3 regions of the Methylobacterium sp. J-072 genome follow, and region 1 is predicted to be linked to each of the others. Evidence: predicted binding sites of a transcription regulator. Region 1 holds the regulator's gene; each other region holds the start of a gene.
The links. The regulator PhoB, encoded in region 1, activates phosphate uptake and scavenging genes when phosphate is short. The targets are predictions, from matches to a motif close to TGTCATNNANCTGTCAT.

Region 1 (4,884 bases):
CCGCACGGGGCGCGTCCGCTCCAGCCGGCGGATCGCCGACCGGGTGCTGCGGACCGCTTGCCTCGTCGCCACGATCGTCGGCGCCGTGGTGCTCGGCTCGATCCTGCTGATGCTGATCATCCAGGGCGTGCAGGGCTTCACGCCCGCCATGTTCACGCACCCGACCCCGGGGCCCGGCTCCGAGGGCGGCGGCATCGCCAACGCGATCCTCGGCAGCCTGGTGCTCACCGGGATCGGGATCACGATCGCGACGCCGATCGGCGTCATGGCCGGGACCTACCTGGCCGAGTACGGCCGGTTCTCCAAGATCGCCGGGCTGATCCGCTTCCTCAACGACATCCTGCTCTCGGCGCCCTCGATCCTGATCGGCCTGTTCGTCTACACCCTGATGGTGCGGCCGATGGGGACCTATTCGGGCTGGGCCGGCGGCGTGGCGCTCGCGATCATCGCCGTGCCGGTGATCGTGCGGACCACCGAGGACATGATGCGCCTGGTGCCGGGCACCCTGCGCGAGGCCGGGGCGGCGCTCGGCGCCCCGCCCTCGACGGTGATCATGAGCGTCACGTGGCGGGCGGCCTCGGCCGGCATCGTCACCGGGATCATCCTGGCCCTGGCCCGGATCGCCGGCGAGACCGCGCCGCTGCTGTTCACGGCGCTCAACAACAATTCCTGGTTCTCGCCCGACTTGATGGGCGGCGTCGCGAACCTGCCGGTGATGATCTACCAGTTCGCCCTCTCGCCCTACCCGAACTGGCAGAGCCTCGCCTGGGCCGGGGCGCTCCTGATCACCGCGACGATCCTGGTGCTGTCGATCATCGCCCGTCTCGTCATCAAGCCGCAGATGTCGCGCTAGACGTCTGGTTTTGCATCATCTTTCCCGAAAGCCGGAAGCCACCTTTCGGGCTGATGCTTTGAGACCCTTCTCGAGGACACGACGATGAACGCCGCCTCCGCGATCCCCACGGTCGATCTCACCCGCAACCACGCCAACGAGGGCGGGGCGGTCCGGATCGCCGTGAAGGGTTTGAACTTCTACTACGGCAGCTTCCACGGGCTGAAGAACGTCGACATCAACTTCCACGACCGGCAGGTCACGGCTTTGATCGGACCGTCCGGCTGTGGCAAGTCCACCCTGCTGCGCTGCTTCAACCGGATCTACAGCCTCTACCCGGAGCAGCGGGCCGAGGGGCAGATCCTGCTCGACGGCCAGAACGTGCTCGACCCCTCCGTCGACCTGAACGAGTTGCGCGCGCGCATCGGCATGGTGTTCCAGAAGCCGACGCCGTTCCCGATGTCGATCTACGACAACGTCGCCTTCGGGCTGCGTCTCTACGAGAAGCTGCCGAAATCCGAACTCGACGGGCGGGTGGAGCAGGCTTTGCGCAAGTCCGCCCTCTGGGATGAGGTCAAGGACAAGTTGCGCCAGGCCGGCACCGGGCTCTCGGGCGGACAGCAGCAGCGCCTGTGCATCGCGCGCACCGTGGCCCAGAGCCCGGAGGTGATCCTGTTCGACGAGCCGACCTCGGCGCTCGACCCGATCTCCACCGGCCGCATCGAGGAGTTGATCGAGCAGCTGCGCGACGAATTCACCATCGTCATCGTGACCCACAACATGCAGCAGGCGGCGCGCATCTCGCAGTTCACCGCCTTCATGTATCTCGGTGAACTGATCGAGTTCGGCCCGACCAACCGGATGTTCATGAATCCTGTCGAGCAGCGGACGCAGGATTACATCACCGGTCGCTTCGGCTAAGCATTCGCCGTAAAGTAGAGTACCGTTCCGGCGCCCATTCGGATGCCGCCCACAAGACTTGGAGCCGCGCCCGATCGCAAGGCTGCCGGTGCGGCTCCGGAACATGCTGCGTTGATCCGGGAACATCGGCTTGGTTCAGCCGATTGTGGTTGGGTGTTGGGTTTGGGACATCGATCCTCAACTCTCCGTCTTATGTCCTAGACTGCGCAAGGGATTGGATACCGGGGAACGCGCCGCGGTATCCGTGCTCGGAGCGGCGGGTTTCCGCCAGACCTCGCGGATCAAGGTTTGCGGGACGCCATCGAAGGATCCACCATGCCCGGCCATATCGTCAGCTCCTACGACACCGACCTGGATGACCTCCGCCGCTCGATTTCCGAGATGGGCGGCGTCGCCGAGAAGATGGCCGCCGAGGCGACCGACGCCCTGGTTCGCCGGGACGACACCCTCGCCCAGGCGGTGATCCTCGCAGACAAGCGGCTCGACGCGCTCCAGCGCGATATCGAGGAGCGGGCCGTGCTGCTCATCGCCCGGCGCCAGCCGCTGGCGATCGACCTGCGCGAGACCATCTCGGCGATCCGCGTCTCCGGCGACCTCGAGCGGATCGGCGACCTCGCCAAGAACGTCGCCAAGCGCGTCGTCGCGATCTCCGATCAGGCGCCCGCCCAGAAGATCGTGCTCGGCGTGCGCCACATGAGCGACCTCGCCGAGGCGCAGCTCAAGGACATCCTGGACGCCTATGCCAGCCGCGACGTCAAGGCCGCCTACGATGTCTGGGAACGGGATGGCGAGATCGACGCCCTGTACAATTCGCTGTTCCGCGAACTCCTGACCTACATGATGGAGGATCCGCGCAACATCTCGTTCTGCACGCATCTGCTGTTCTGCGCCAAGAACGTCGAGCGGATCGGCGACCACACCACCAACATCGCCGAGACGATCCACTACCTCGCCACCGGCGAGACGCTGGCGGGTGAGCGGCCGAAGAACGATGCGTCGAATTACGCGACGGTCGGCCCCGCCGCCACGGCCCCGTGACCCGCGGACCGCGTTGCGTCCGGGCAGCGCGCAATCCTCCTGTGGGGCAGAGTCAGATTGAGGGCGCGGGCGGGTTGAGGGAGCGCGGCGTCTGCCGCACCATCGTCCCGTCCGGGCGATCCGGCGCGGGCGAGCCGTCCGGTGCCGTCTACGGAACAGGTTATCGAACGTGAGCATGCAAGTCCTGATCGTCGAGGACGAGGAGGCCCTGACCACCCTGCTGCGCTACAACCTCGAAGCCGAGGGTTTTCTGGTGGATTCCGCCACGCGCGGCGACGACGCGGAGCTGCTTCTGGCCGAGCGCACGCCCGATCTCGTTCTGCTCGACTGGATGTTGCCGGGCCTCTCGGGGATCGAACTGTGCCGCCGCATCCGGGCCCGGCGCGAGACCGAGCGGCTACCGGTGATCATGCTCACCGCCCGGGGCGAGGAGGGCGATCGGGTCCGGGGCCTCGGCACGGGTGCCGACGACTACATCGTCAAGCCGTTCTCGGTCCCGGAGCTGCTCGCCCGGGTGCGGGCGCTGCTGCGCCGGGCCAAGCCCTCCCATGTGGCGGATCGTCTGGCAGCGGGCGACATCGAGCTCGACCGCACCGGCCATCGGGTCCGCCGCGCCGGCGAGGAACTCCATCTCGGCCCGACCGAGTTCCGGCTGCTCGAATTCCTGATGCTGGCGCCTGGCCGGGTCTTCTCCCGCGAGCAGCTCCTCGACGGGGTCTGGGGCCACGACGTCTATATCGACGAGCGCACCGTGGACGTGCATGTCGGGCGCCTGCGCAAGGCGCTCAACGCCCCGCGGCAGGCCGACCCGATCCGCACGGTTCGAGGCTCGGGCTACGCTTTCGACGAGACGTTTTTGCTGGAAGCCTAGCGCGCCGTTCCGGTCAGCGGACCAGCGCCGCGTTCTTGCCGGCAGCCGGCACCATCTCCAGGGCCGACAGAACCGTCCCCTCGGTGAGGATCTGCGGCAGCACCTGCGGCTCGCCGGTCCCCGTGTAGAGCAGGTACAGCGGCACGCCGCTGCGCCCGTGCGTCTCCAGGAGGCGGGTGATCTCGGGGTTCTGGTTGGTCCAGTCGCCCATTAGGTAGGTGACACCCCTGTCCGCCATCGCTGTCCGCACCGCCTTGGTCGAGAGCGAGGTCGTCTCGTTGACCGCGCAGGTGATGCACCACGCAGCGGTCATGTTCACGAAGACCGGCCGGTGCTCGTTCACCAGGGTGTCGAGGCGGGCCTGGGTGAACGGCTCGATGCCGTTGGCGGCCGCTTGGGCAGCTGGGGCGGCCCGGTCGCGGTCGAGGGTCAGGGTGAGCGCCGCGACAGCCACGATCGTCAGCGCTGCAAGCCCTTGGACGATCCGCCCGACCCGCGGAGCCGTAGCGCGCCCGTGTTCCCAGGCCCAGGCGGCGAAGCCCACCAGCACCAGGCCGATCAGCGCGGCGAGCAGCCCCTGCGGACCGACCTGCTGCGCCAGGACCCAGACCAGCCACGCCACCGTGGCGTAGACCGGGAAGGCCAGGACCTGCTTCAGGGTCTCCATCCAGGCGCCCGGCCGCGGCAGCGCCCGCAGGGCCGGCGGCCACAGGGTGAGCGCCAGGAAGGGCAGGGCGAGGCCGAGCCCGAGGCTCGCGAACACCGCGAGGGCGACGCCGGCGCTCTGCGTCAGGGCAAAGCCCACCGCCGAGCCCATGAACGGCGCCGTGCAGGGGGTCGCCACCAGGGTCGCGAGGACGCCCGTGAAGAACGAACCGCTGAGCCCCGAGCGCCGGGCCAGCCCGTCGCCGAGGCCGGCGAGACGCCCGCCGAGATGGAACACACCCGACAGGCTCAAGCCCATCGCGAGAAGTAAGTAAGCAAGCCCGGCCACCACGGCCGGCGATTGCAACTGAAATCCCCAGCCGATCGCCGCCCCGCCGCCCTTGAGGGCGAGCAACAGACCGGCCAGCCCGAGGAAGCTCGCCAGCACGCCGGCTGTGTAGGCGAGGCCGTGCAGCCGGACCCGGGCGGCGCTCTCGCCCGCGTGCCGCACAAGGCCAAGCACCTTGATCGACAGGACCGGGAAGACACAGGGCATCAGGTTGAGGATCAGGCCGCC
Region 2 (4,884 bases), on a different contig from region 1:
TCCGCCCAGAGCGCCGCGTAGAGCGGCACCGTTCGGAGAAGGTCCTCGTGCCGGCCGTCGCCGAGCAGGCGGCCGCCGTCGAGGACCAGGATCCGGTCGGCCTGGCGGGCCGCCGCGAGGTGATGGGTCACGAGGATCAGCAGCCGCTCGCGGCCCCAGGCGGTGAGGTTCCGCTCCAGCGCCAGGGCGGCTTCCGGATCGAGGAAGGCGGTCGGCTCGTCGAGCAGCGCCACCGGCGGGTTGCGGATCACCGCCCGGGCGATGGACAGGCGCTGGCGCTGACCACCCGACAGGGTCCGGCCGCCCTCCCCGAGCGGCGTTTCGAGCCCCTCGGGCAGGTTCTCCACCAGTGCCCGCACCCCCGCGAAGTCCAGCGCGGCGTCGAGGGCCGCTGCGTCCGGCCGCCGCGCGGCGAGGTTCTCGCGCACGCTTCCCGAGAACAGCACCGTATCCTGGTCCACGGTGCCGATTCGGCCCCGCAGCCAGCGGGGATCGTAGTCCCGCAGGTCGGCGCCGCCCAGCTCGACCCGGCCGGTATAGTCGCGCTGCAGGCCGAGCAAGATGCGCAGCAGGGTCGACTTGCCCGAGCCGTTGCGTCCGACGATGGCGACGATCCCGCGCTCCGGCAGTGTGACGCTCAGCTCCTGCAGGGCCGGCTGCGCAGCGCCCGGATAGGTCAGTGAGACCCGATCGAGCCGGATGCCGCCGGGGCCGATCCGGCGCACGGGTGGATGGCGGTTCGCCCGCTCGCGCGGCAAGTCGAGGAAGCCGCCGATCGCCCCGAGCGCGACGTTCACCTCCTGGGACATGCGCAGGATGTCAGCGCTGCTCAGGAGCGGGCCGGTGATTCGGGCCGAGACCACTTGGATCGCCAGGAACTCACCGACCGTCAGGTGTCCGCCATAGATGCGCCAGCAGCCGACGCCGATCACGAGCAGCGTCATGGCCCGGGAGACCGCCTGCGACCGGAGCCCGTAGCGCCGCTGCAGGTCCATCACGGCTCTCAGCTCGGTGAGCGTCGTGTCCGTGACCGTATTCCAGCGTCGCATGCGCCCGGCTTCGAGGGCGAGCGCCTTCACCGTGGGGAGGCCATGCACGCTCTCCGCCAGGGTGCCGTCGCGGACGCCCAGAGCTGTGTAGAAGGCTTTTGCGGACTTCCAGATGCCGCTGATCTGATTGCTCGCAACCACGATGATGACGGGCGCCGCGAGGACGAGCACGGTTCCGACGACCACGTCGTAGTGGAAGACGAGGCCGAACGCGACGAGCGCGCCGCCGGCATCGATCACGGTGTTCGGCACCTGATGCAGGACGAAGTCCCGGATCTTCGTGATCTGCTGGAAGTGGTTCAGGATGTCACCGGACTTGAAGCCGGCGCCGTCGATCCGCACCCGCAGCAGATGCGCGAAGACCCGGCGTGACATCCGGCGGTCGAGGAAGACCGCGAGCGCGATGATCAGGCGACCGCGGAATGCGGTCAGCAAAACCTCCGCGCCGATCGACAGGATCGCGAGGACCGCCAATCCGAGCAGCGGCAGGTCCGCCTGTCCGGCCACGATCGCGTCGACGATCCGCTGGGTCGCCACCGGAAAGACGAGCCCGACCCCGTATCCGGCCGCGATGGCGAGCAGCAGCCGGGTGACCTGTCCCCGGCGCAACGCGAGGGCGCGGCCGAGCCAGCGCCAGCCAAAGGACGATCGGTCTGCCTGCAAAGCCATCCCCCGAATCGGGCGCGGATTGAGGCATACATTCTTGGTGCTGACGACCCGTCCCCTGGCGAATGAAAGACCCTCCTCTCGGATGCTCGGGAGCTGCCGGGGTGCCGGAGCGCCGACCCTGTCATCCCGGCGTCGCGCAGCGGAGCCCGGGATCCAGAATCGCAGGTGGACCAGGCTCTTGCACCGTCGCCGGCTCTGGATTGCCGCCTCCGGCGGCCCTTTCGGTGCCCTAGACGCGCGGGACGATGACGCGCACGCGGAAGCGGGTGCGTCACGTCTTGCACGTGGCGTTGTGCTGACATCATGGGTGCGGGGCTCATCCAGCGGTGTCACCGACGTGACGCATGGCTCTGCCATGGGGCGGATCTTCCTCGCTGGATCCTGCCACGATGCGTTCGCCCTGCTTTTCGGCCCTGCTCGTCTCGACCTGCCTCAGTCTCGTCACGGGCGCATCCGCCGAGACCCTTTATCCAGCCACCTTGGCGGGCCATGTCGTCCTGCCAGCCCTGAGCTTCGTTGCGCCGCCTGCCGATGTGCCGGCGGACCTGAAGGTGACCGGCAAATTTACCACCGGCCGGCGGGTCGATCAGCCCGGCACCGTCGAGATCCTGGATGACGGCCGGCCCACCGGCGTGAAGCTGCCCCTGGCGGGCGTCCCGCTCCAGGGCCATTCCGGCATCAAGCGGATGCCGGACGGCACGTTCTGGGTCATCACCGACAATGGCTTCGGCGCGAAGGCGAATTCGCCGGACGCCATGCTGTACCTCAACCATTACCGCATGAACTGGAGGGCCGGCACGGTGGAGCGGCTGGGCACCGTGTTCCTGCGCGATCCCGACAAGCGCGTGCCGTTCCGGATCGCCAACGAGGCGACCACGACCCGCTACCTGACCGGGTCCGACTTCGACACCGAGAGCTTTCAGTTCGTCGGCGACAAGATCTGGATCGGCGACGAGTTCGGCCCCTACCTGATCCGCGCCGACAAGACCGGCCGGGTCGAGGCGGTGTTCGAGACGCAGCTCGACGGAAAGGTGCTGCGCTCGCCCGACCATGTCGCGGTGACGACGCCCGGCGTCCCGGGCGGCACCGTGGCCTTCGAGATCCGCCGCTCGAAGGGTTTCGAGGGCATGGCCGCCTCGCCGGACGGCAAATTCCTCTATCCGCTCCTCGAAGGGCCGGTCTGGGACGCCGACAAGAAGGCGTTCGAGCAGGATTCCGACGGCCGCCCCTTCCTGCGCATCCTCGAATTCGACGTCGCCGGCGCGCGCTGGACCGGGCGCTCCTGGAGATACGTGCTGGAGGCCAACGGCAACGCCATCGGCGACTTCAACCTGATCGACGCGACCCACGGCCTCATCATCGAGCGCGACGACAACGAGGGCACCACCGACCGCGCCTGCCCGGCCGGGGAGAAGCGCCCGGATTGCTTCGCGACGCCGGCCAAGTTCAAGCGCGTGTTCAAGATCGAGATGAACGAGGGGAATGTCGGCAGCCCGGTGCGCAAGATCGGCGCGATCGACCTGCTGCACATCGCCGATCCGCAGCATCTCGCCCGCAAGCCGCTGACCGACGGCGCCCTCGCCTTCCCGTTCTTCACCATCGAGAACGTCGACCGGGTCGATGCTACGCACATCATCATCGGCAACGACAACAACCTGCCCTACTCGGCGAGCCGCGACCCGGCGAAGGCGGACGACAACGAGTTCGTGCTGCTCGATGTCGGGGAATTCCTGGCGGCCCAGTAGCAGCGGGTCACCCGGCCCACGCGGCCAGGAAGGCGCGGGCTACGGCGGCCGGATCGGCGGCGCGCATCAGCCCGCCCATCACGGCGGCGCCAGCTGCGCCCGCGTCCCGACACGCGGGAATGCGGTCGACCGTGATACCGCCCAAGGCGACCACCGGCAGGCCGGTGCGCCGGGAAGCGGCGATGCCCTCCGGGCCGAGGGCCGGGCCGTAGCCGGGCTTGCTGGCGGTGGGGTAGATCGGGCTCAACGTGACATAGTCGGCGCCGGCCGCGGCAGCGATCTCCGCCTCGGCGGGCGTGTGGACCGAGACACCGATCAGCGCGCCGGGTCCCAGAACCTCGCGCGCCGCTGCGATCGCCTCCGGCCCGCTTCCGCCGCCGAGATGCACGCCGTCGGCGCCGAGCGCGCGGGCCAGCGCGACATCGCCGCCGACCGTCAGGAACGCGCCGGCGGCGCGCGTCCGGGCGGCGACATCCGTGCCGAGCTGCCGCCGTGCTTCCGGATCCAGATCACGGTCGCGGAACCAGACCCAGCGGGCGCCGCCGTCGAGAACCGCCTGCACGGTGTCGGCCAGGGGACGGGACTGCCCGTGCCGGTCCGTCACCGCGAGCAGGCGGGACGGCAGCGGTCTCACGAACCGACGAGGCCGAGCTGTGGGCTCGACGGGTCGGCCCGGCCGCGGCGCGGGATCCGGCCGGCGCAATACGCGTCGCGGCCCGCCTCGACGGCCCGGCCCATGGCGCGGGCCATCCGCACCGGGTCGTCGGCCTTGGCGATGGCGGTGTTGATCAGGCAAGCGGCCGCGCCCAGCTCCATGGCGATGACCGCGTCGGAGGCCGTGCCGATGCCGGCATCGACGATCACCGGCACGCCGGCCCGGCGGCAGATCAGCTCGATATTGGCCGGGTTGGCCACGCCCATGCCGGAGCCGATCAGCGAGCCCATCGGCATGATCGCGGCGCAGCCGAGATCCTCCAGGCGCTGGCAGACCACCGGATCGTCGTTGCAATAGGGCAGGACCACGAAGCCCGAATCCACGAGGTGGCGGCAGGCCTCGATCAGCTCGGCCACATCCGGGTAGAGGGTCTCGCGGTCACCGATCACCTCGACCTTGATCCAGGTGGTGTCGAGCGCCTCGCGGGCGAGCTCCGCGGTCATGATCGCGTCGCGGGCGGTCTCGCAGCCGGCGGTGTTGGGCAGGAACCGCTTTCCCTTGAGGATGCGCACGGTGTCGGAGCCGTGGCCCTGAAGCGAGACCCGGCGGATCGAGGCGGTGACCACCTCGGCCCCGGAGACCGCGACGGCGTCGCGCATGATCGCCTGGGTCGGGTAGCCGGCGGTGCCGATGAACAGCCGCGAGGACAGCTCAACCCCGGCGACGGTGAAGCGGTCCGCGTCGGCCTCGGGGCGCAGCGGCGTGA
Region 3 (4,884 bases), on a different contig from region 1:
CGTAGCGCGTTCCGGCGAGCATCCCGGTTCCGGTCGCCTGGCCCGAGAGCAGCAGCCACGCAACGGCCTGGGGCTGCGGTGCCGGTGCTTGGTCGATCACGGATCCGACCACGCGGGAGCCGTCCTGCGATTCCCAGGTCGGGCCCTCGAAATGGCGGCCGACGACGCGTCCGTCGGCCTGGGAAAGGTCGGCTTCGGGCTTGGCCGCGCCCCAGGCCGGGGCTCCCTCCGCGGCGGTGCAGGCATAGATCTGCACGCCCCGGGCGGCGAGGCTGACGATCGGCGCGCTCCCGGGCGGCGGCCCCAGGGGCGCCGGCTCGGCCTCGGCGAGAGCCGGGACGCCGCACGCGAGCGCGACGAGGACCGGCCGCCGGAACATCCTGAAAGCGTAGGGGATCGGCTCAACTCCTCCGACATTGCGTATCGGGGATACGCACGAGGCCGCGTGCGCGTTTCACGGCCTCGAGTCGCCCCTGGCGCGGGATCAGGCGGACTTCATGAACCGCTGGACGCTCTCCGAGAGGTCCGACGAGTGTCCGGCCAGGCTCTCGGCGACGCCGAGCACGGCCTCGGCGAGCTGGCCGGTGGCGTTGGCGGCGTTCGAGACGCCGCCGATATTGCCGGACATCTCGTGGGTCGAGACCGCCTGCTCCTCGACGGCGCTCGCCATCGCCAGGGTCAGGTTCGAGAGCTCGGCGACGGCGGCGGTGATCATCTCGATCGCCCCGACCGCCTCGCCGGTGGCGCTCTGGATCGCCGCGACCTGCTGGGTGATGTCGCCCGTCGCCTTGGCGGTCTGTTCGGCCAGGGCCTTGACCTCGCTGGCGACCACCGCGAAGCCCCGACCGGCGACGCCGGCGCGGGCGGCCTCGATCGTGGCGTTGAGCGCCAGCAGGTTGGTCTGGCCGGCGATCGACTTGATCATGCCGACCACCGCGTCGACCTCGCGGGCATTCTCGGCCAGCCGCCGCATCGTGGCGTCCGTGGTCTCGGCCTGGACCGCGATCTGCCGGGCGCGCTCCGACACCCGTCCGACCTGGCCGGAAATCTCCTGGATGGCGCTGTTCATCTGCTCGGAATTGACCGCCACCGACGACGCCTTCTGGCGGGCGGAATCGGCGGACTGCGTCAGCCCCTCGGCCGAGTGCTGCATCTGCCGGATGGCCGATCCGACGGCATCGACCACGCGGCTCACGTCGGTCGCCATATTCACCTGGGCGGATACGATGGCCCAGGTCAGCATCGGCCCGATATAATTGCCCTTGCTATCGTTGACCGCCGTGACCTGCAGGTCGAGCGTCTCCGGGCCGACCTTGATCTTGGTCCGGTGCGGCAGCCGGCTCGCATCGGCCAGCATGGTGCGCTGATGATGCGGGTTCTTGTGGAACACGTCGAACGAATGGTCGAGCATCTGATCGACCTTGATCGGCAGATACTGCTCGAGCGGCCCGAGGGTCCGGCGCGAGGTGGCATTCAGGTAATTGATCTTGAACTCGTTGCGCGGATCGGCCGTCATCACCGCGACCGGCATATTGTCGATCATCGACATCAGGCGGTCGATCTGGTTCTTCTTGGCCGAGATGTCGGAGGCGAACTTGACCACCTTCACCGGCTGGCCGCGGGCGTCGAGGATGGGATTGTAGGTCGCTTCCAGCCAGACCTCCGCGCCATCCTTGCCGAGTCGCAGGAACTCGCCGGTGACGTAGTGGCCGCCTTTCAGCTTCGCCCAGAACTCCGCGTATTCAGTGCTCTGAGCATAGGCGGCATCGACGAAAATACGATGATGCTTGTCGTGTACATCCGCCAAGGAGTACTTCATCAGATCCAGAAAATTCTGGTTTGCGGCGATGACCTTGCCGTCCATCGAAAATTCGATGATCGCCAGCGATCGATCCAGGGCGTCCAGCTTGGCCTGCGACTCGCTATATACGGATCTTTTGAACATTTTAGTGCCCACGCTGCTCGATTAAGCACGTATCCGAGACGGCGTTAATTTTCGACTAATTTGGCGGCGTTTCGATAGTTTCCGCAATATTGGATACGCAGAAAGATATTCAATCCGAAGATCTATAGCCGATGAAACGTGTATTTGGTTCTTGACCCTTCAATCACTTGGACCGGTCTGTATTGATTGGCGAATATCAGAACCACCCGCGTATCCGGAAATAAACGATCGGCGCCAGAGCGCTGAATAAGATCAGACCGAGGGCGTAGGGATAGCCGTAGGCCCAGTCCAGCTCCGGCATGTGCTTGAAATTCATGCCGTACATCGACGCGATCAGCGTCGGCGGCACGCCCACCACCGACACGACCGTGAGCACGCGGAAAACGTTGTTCTGCTCGATGTTGATGAGCCCCAGCGTCGCGTCGAGGAGGAACTGGACGTTCTCTGCAAGCCGCGTCTCGAACTCGTCCAGGGAGTCGATATCCCGCCGGATCGTCTCGAAGCGTCCGTCCTCGGGCAACCCCAGGCCGTCGCAGGCGGCCGACACGAACGGCACGATTCGCTCCAGCCCGAGCAGGCTGGCGCGGATCTTACCCAAGACCTTTCCGCGGTTGCTGATCCCGCGCAGGATCCGCCGCAGCGCCAGATCGCGGCGGCGCGGCGGCGGGCTCTCCAGCCGTCGCCGGTTCGCGCCGCGCACGTCGAAGTCGAAGATTCGGGTGGAGAGCTGGTCGAGTTCGGTGGCCATGTCCTCCAGGGCGTCGGCGAGGCTGTCGACCAGCTCTTCCAGGATCACCAGGAAGATCTCGCTCGGGGTCACGCTGCCGTCGCCGTCGGCGATCCGCTTCTCGGAGGAGTCGATCGCGCGCAGGTCGTGGAACCGGATGGTGACGAGGTGGTCCTTCGACAGGAGAAAACCCAGCGGCTTCAGCTGCGAGTCGCTGCGCTCGAAGGTGATCATCGGCGTCGACAGCGACAGGCCGCCCTTCACCCGCCGCAGCCGGCTGGAGGATTCCACCTCCGACAGGGCGGCCCGAGAGGGCACGCGCAGGCCCGTCGCGGCCTCGACGGCGGCGGCCTCCTCGGAACTCGGATCTTTGAGGTCGAGCCAGACGGCGTTGCCGGGGATCGGGCCGCCCGGGTCGGGCGTCACCGCGCCCTCGGGTCCGTGCAGGCTCAGCATGAAAACGCGTTATCCATGGGGGAAAATGGGGCCGATGCCCCGTCATCGCACGGTCGCGGGCGGGTGCGACAGCATTGACTCGAAACCGCGCGAGGGCTATCTCGCCGCCGTCATTGGCACTCGCCAAGACAGAGTGCTAACAGTCCGGCTCGGAGGCGGCCTCGCCGGCCGCATCAACGCCAACTGCAGACTTGAAGCAAGAGGGCAGCTCATGAAGTTCCGTCCGCTGCACGACCGCGTGGTCGTTCGTCGCATCGAGAGCGAGGAGAAGACCAAGGGCGGCATCATCATTCCGGATACCGCCAAGGAGAAGCCGCAAGAGGGCGAGATCGTCGCCGTCGGGCCCGGCGCGCGCGACGAGCAGGGCCGCGTCAACGCGCTCGACGTCAAGGCCGGCGACCGCGTCCTGTTCGGCAAGTGGTCCGGCACCGAGGTCAAGATCGACGGTCAGGACCTCCTGATCATGAAGGAATCCGACATCATGGGCGTCGTCGCCCTCTGATCGGATCACCCGTCCCAGCCCTTTGAGGCCGTCCGAGGCCTTGGGGTTCAATCCAACCACAAGAGGCAAACCATGGCAGCGAAAGACGTTCGTTTCTCCGCCGACGCCCGCGATAAGATGCTGCGCGGCGTCGACATCCTCGCCGACGCGGTGAAGGTGACGCTGGGCCCGAAGGGCCGCAACGTCGTGATCGAGAAGAGCTTCGGCGCCCCGCGCATCACCAAGGACGGCGTCACCGTCGCCAAGGAGATCGAGCTCGCCGACAAGTTCGAGAACATGGGCGCCCAGATGGTGCGCGAAGTGGCCTCGAAGACCAACGACATCGCCGGTGACGGCACCACCACCGCGACCGTGCTGGCCCAGGCGATCGTCCGCGAGGGCGCCAAGTACGTCGCCGCCGGCATCAACCCGATGGATCTGAAGCGCGGCATCGACCTCGCCACCGCCGCCGCCGTGAAGGACATCGTCGCCCGCGCCAAGAAGGTCTCGACCTCCGACGAGGTCGCCCAGGTCGGCACGATCTCCGCCAATGGCGACAAGGAGATTGGCGAGATGATCGCCCACGCCATGCAGAAGGTCGGCAACGAGGGCGTGATCACGGTCGAGGAGGCCAAGACCGCCGAGACCGAGCTCGACGTCGTCGAGGGCATGCAGTTCGACCGTGGTTATCTCTCCCCGTACTTCATCACCAACGCGGAGAAGATGGTCGCCGAGCTCGAGGATCCGTACATCCTGATCCACGAGAAGAAGCTGTCCTCGCTGCAGGCGATGCTGCCGGTGCTCGAGGCCGTGGTCCAGACCGGCAAGCCGCTGCTGATCATCGCCGAGGACATCGAGGGCGAGGCGCTCGCCACCCTCGTCGTCAACAAGCTCCGCGGCGGCCTGAAGGTCGCGGCCGTGAAGGCGCCGGGCTTCGGTGATCGCCGCAAGGCGATGCTGGAAGACATCGCGATCCTCACGAAGGGCCAGATGATCGCCGAGGATCTCGGCATCAAGCTCGAGAACGTGACGCTCACGATGCTCGGCCGCGCCAAGCGGGTGCGGATCGAGAAGGAGACCACCACGATCATCGACGGCGTCGGCGAGAAGGCGGACATCGAGGGCCGGATCTCGCAGATCAAGGCGCAGATCGAGGAGACCACCTCGGATTACGACCGCGAGAAGCTCCAGGAGCGTCTGGCCAAGCTCGCGGGCGGCGTCGCGGTGATCCGCGTCGGCGGCGCGACCGAGGTCGAGGTCAAGGAGAAGAAGGAC

Region 2: MKK67_RS24290 (esterase-like activity of phytase family protein) is a predicted target of PhoB. The motif match lies at 1,838-1,854, and genes of this name have one in related genera.
Region 3: MKK67_RS24570 (CorA family divalent cation transporter) is a predicted target of PhoB. The motif match lies at 3,169-3,185, and genes of this name have one in related genera.

What each region holds. Positions count from the first base shown of each region.
Region 1 is NZ_JAKSYK010000174.1:65,418-70,301, forward strand. It holds gene pstA (phosphate ABC transporter permease PstA) at 1-853, shown strand, start outside; gene pstB (phosphate ABC transporter ATP-binding protein PstB) at 938-1,753, shown strand; gene phoU (phosphate signaling complex protein PhoU) at 2,069-2,791, shown strand; gene phoB (phosphate regulon transcriptional regulator PhoB) at 2,967-3,662, shown strand; gene MKK67_RS20240 (protein-disulfide reductase DsbD family protein) at 3,676-4,884, opposite strand, start outside.
Region 2 is NZ_JAKSYK010000192.1:107,667-112,550, forward strand. It holds gene MKK67_RS24285 (peptidase domain-containing ABC transporter) at 1-1,718, opposite strand, end outside; gene MKK67_RS24290 (esterase-like activity of phytase family protein) at 2,108-3,463, shown strand; gene MKK67_RS24295 (thiamine phosphate synthase) at 3,471-4,097, opposite strand; gene MKK67_RS24300 (thiazole synthase) at 4,094-4,884, opposite strand, start outside.
Region 3 is NZ_JAKSYK010000192.1:170,665-175,548, forward strand. It holds gene MKK67_RS24560 (DUF3455 domain-containing protein) at 1-379, opposite strand, end outside; gene MKK67_RS24565 (methyl-accepting chemotaxis protein) at 485-1,945, opposite strand; gene MKK67_RS24570 (CorA family divalent cation transporter) at 2,142-3,128, opposite strand; gene groES (co-chaperone GroES) at 3,340-3,630, shown strand; gene groL (chaperonin GroEL) at 3,703-4,884, shown strand, end outside.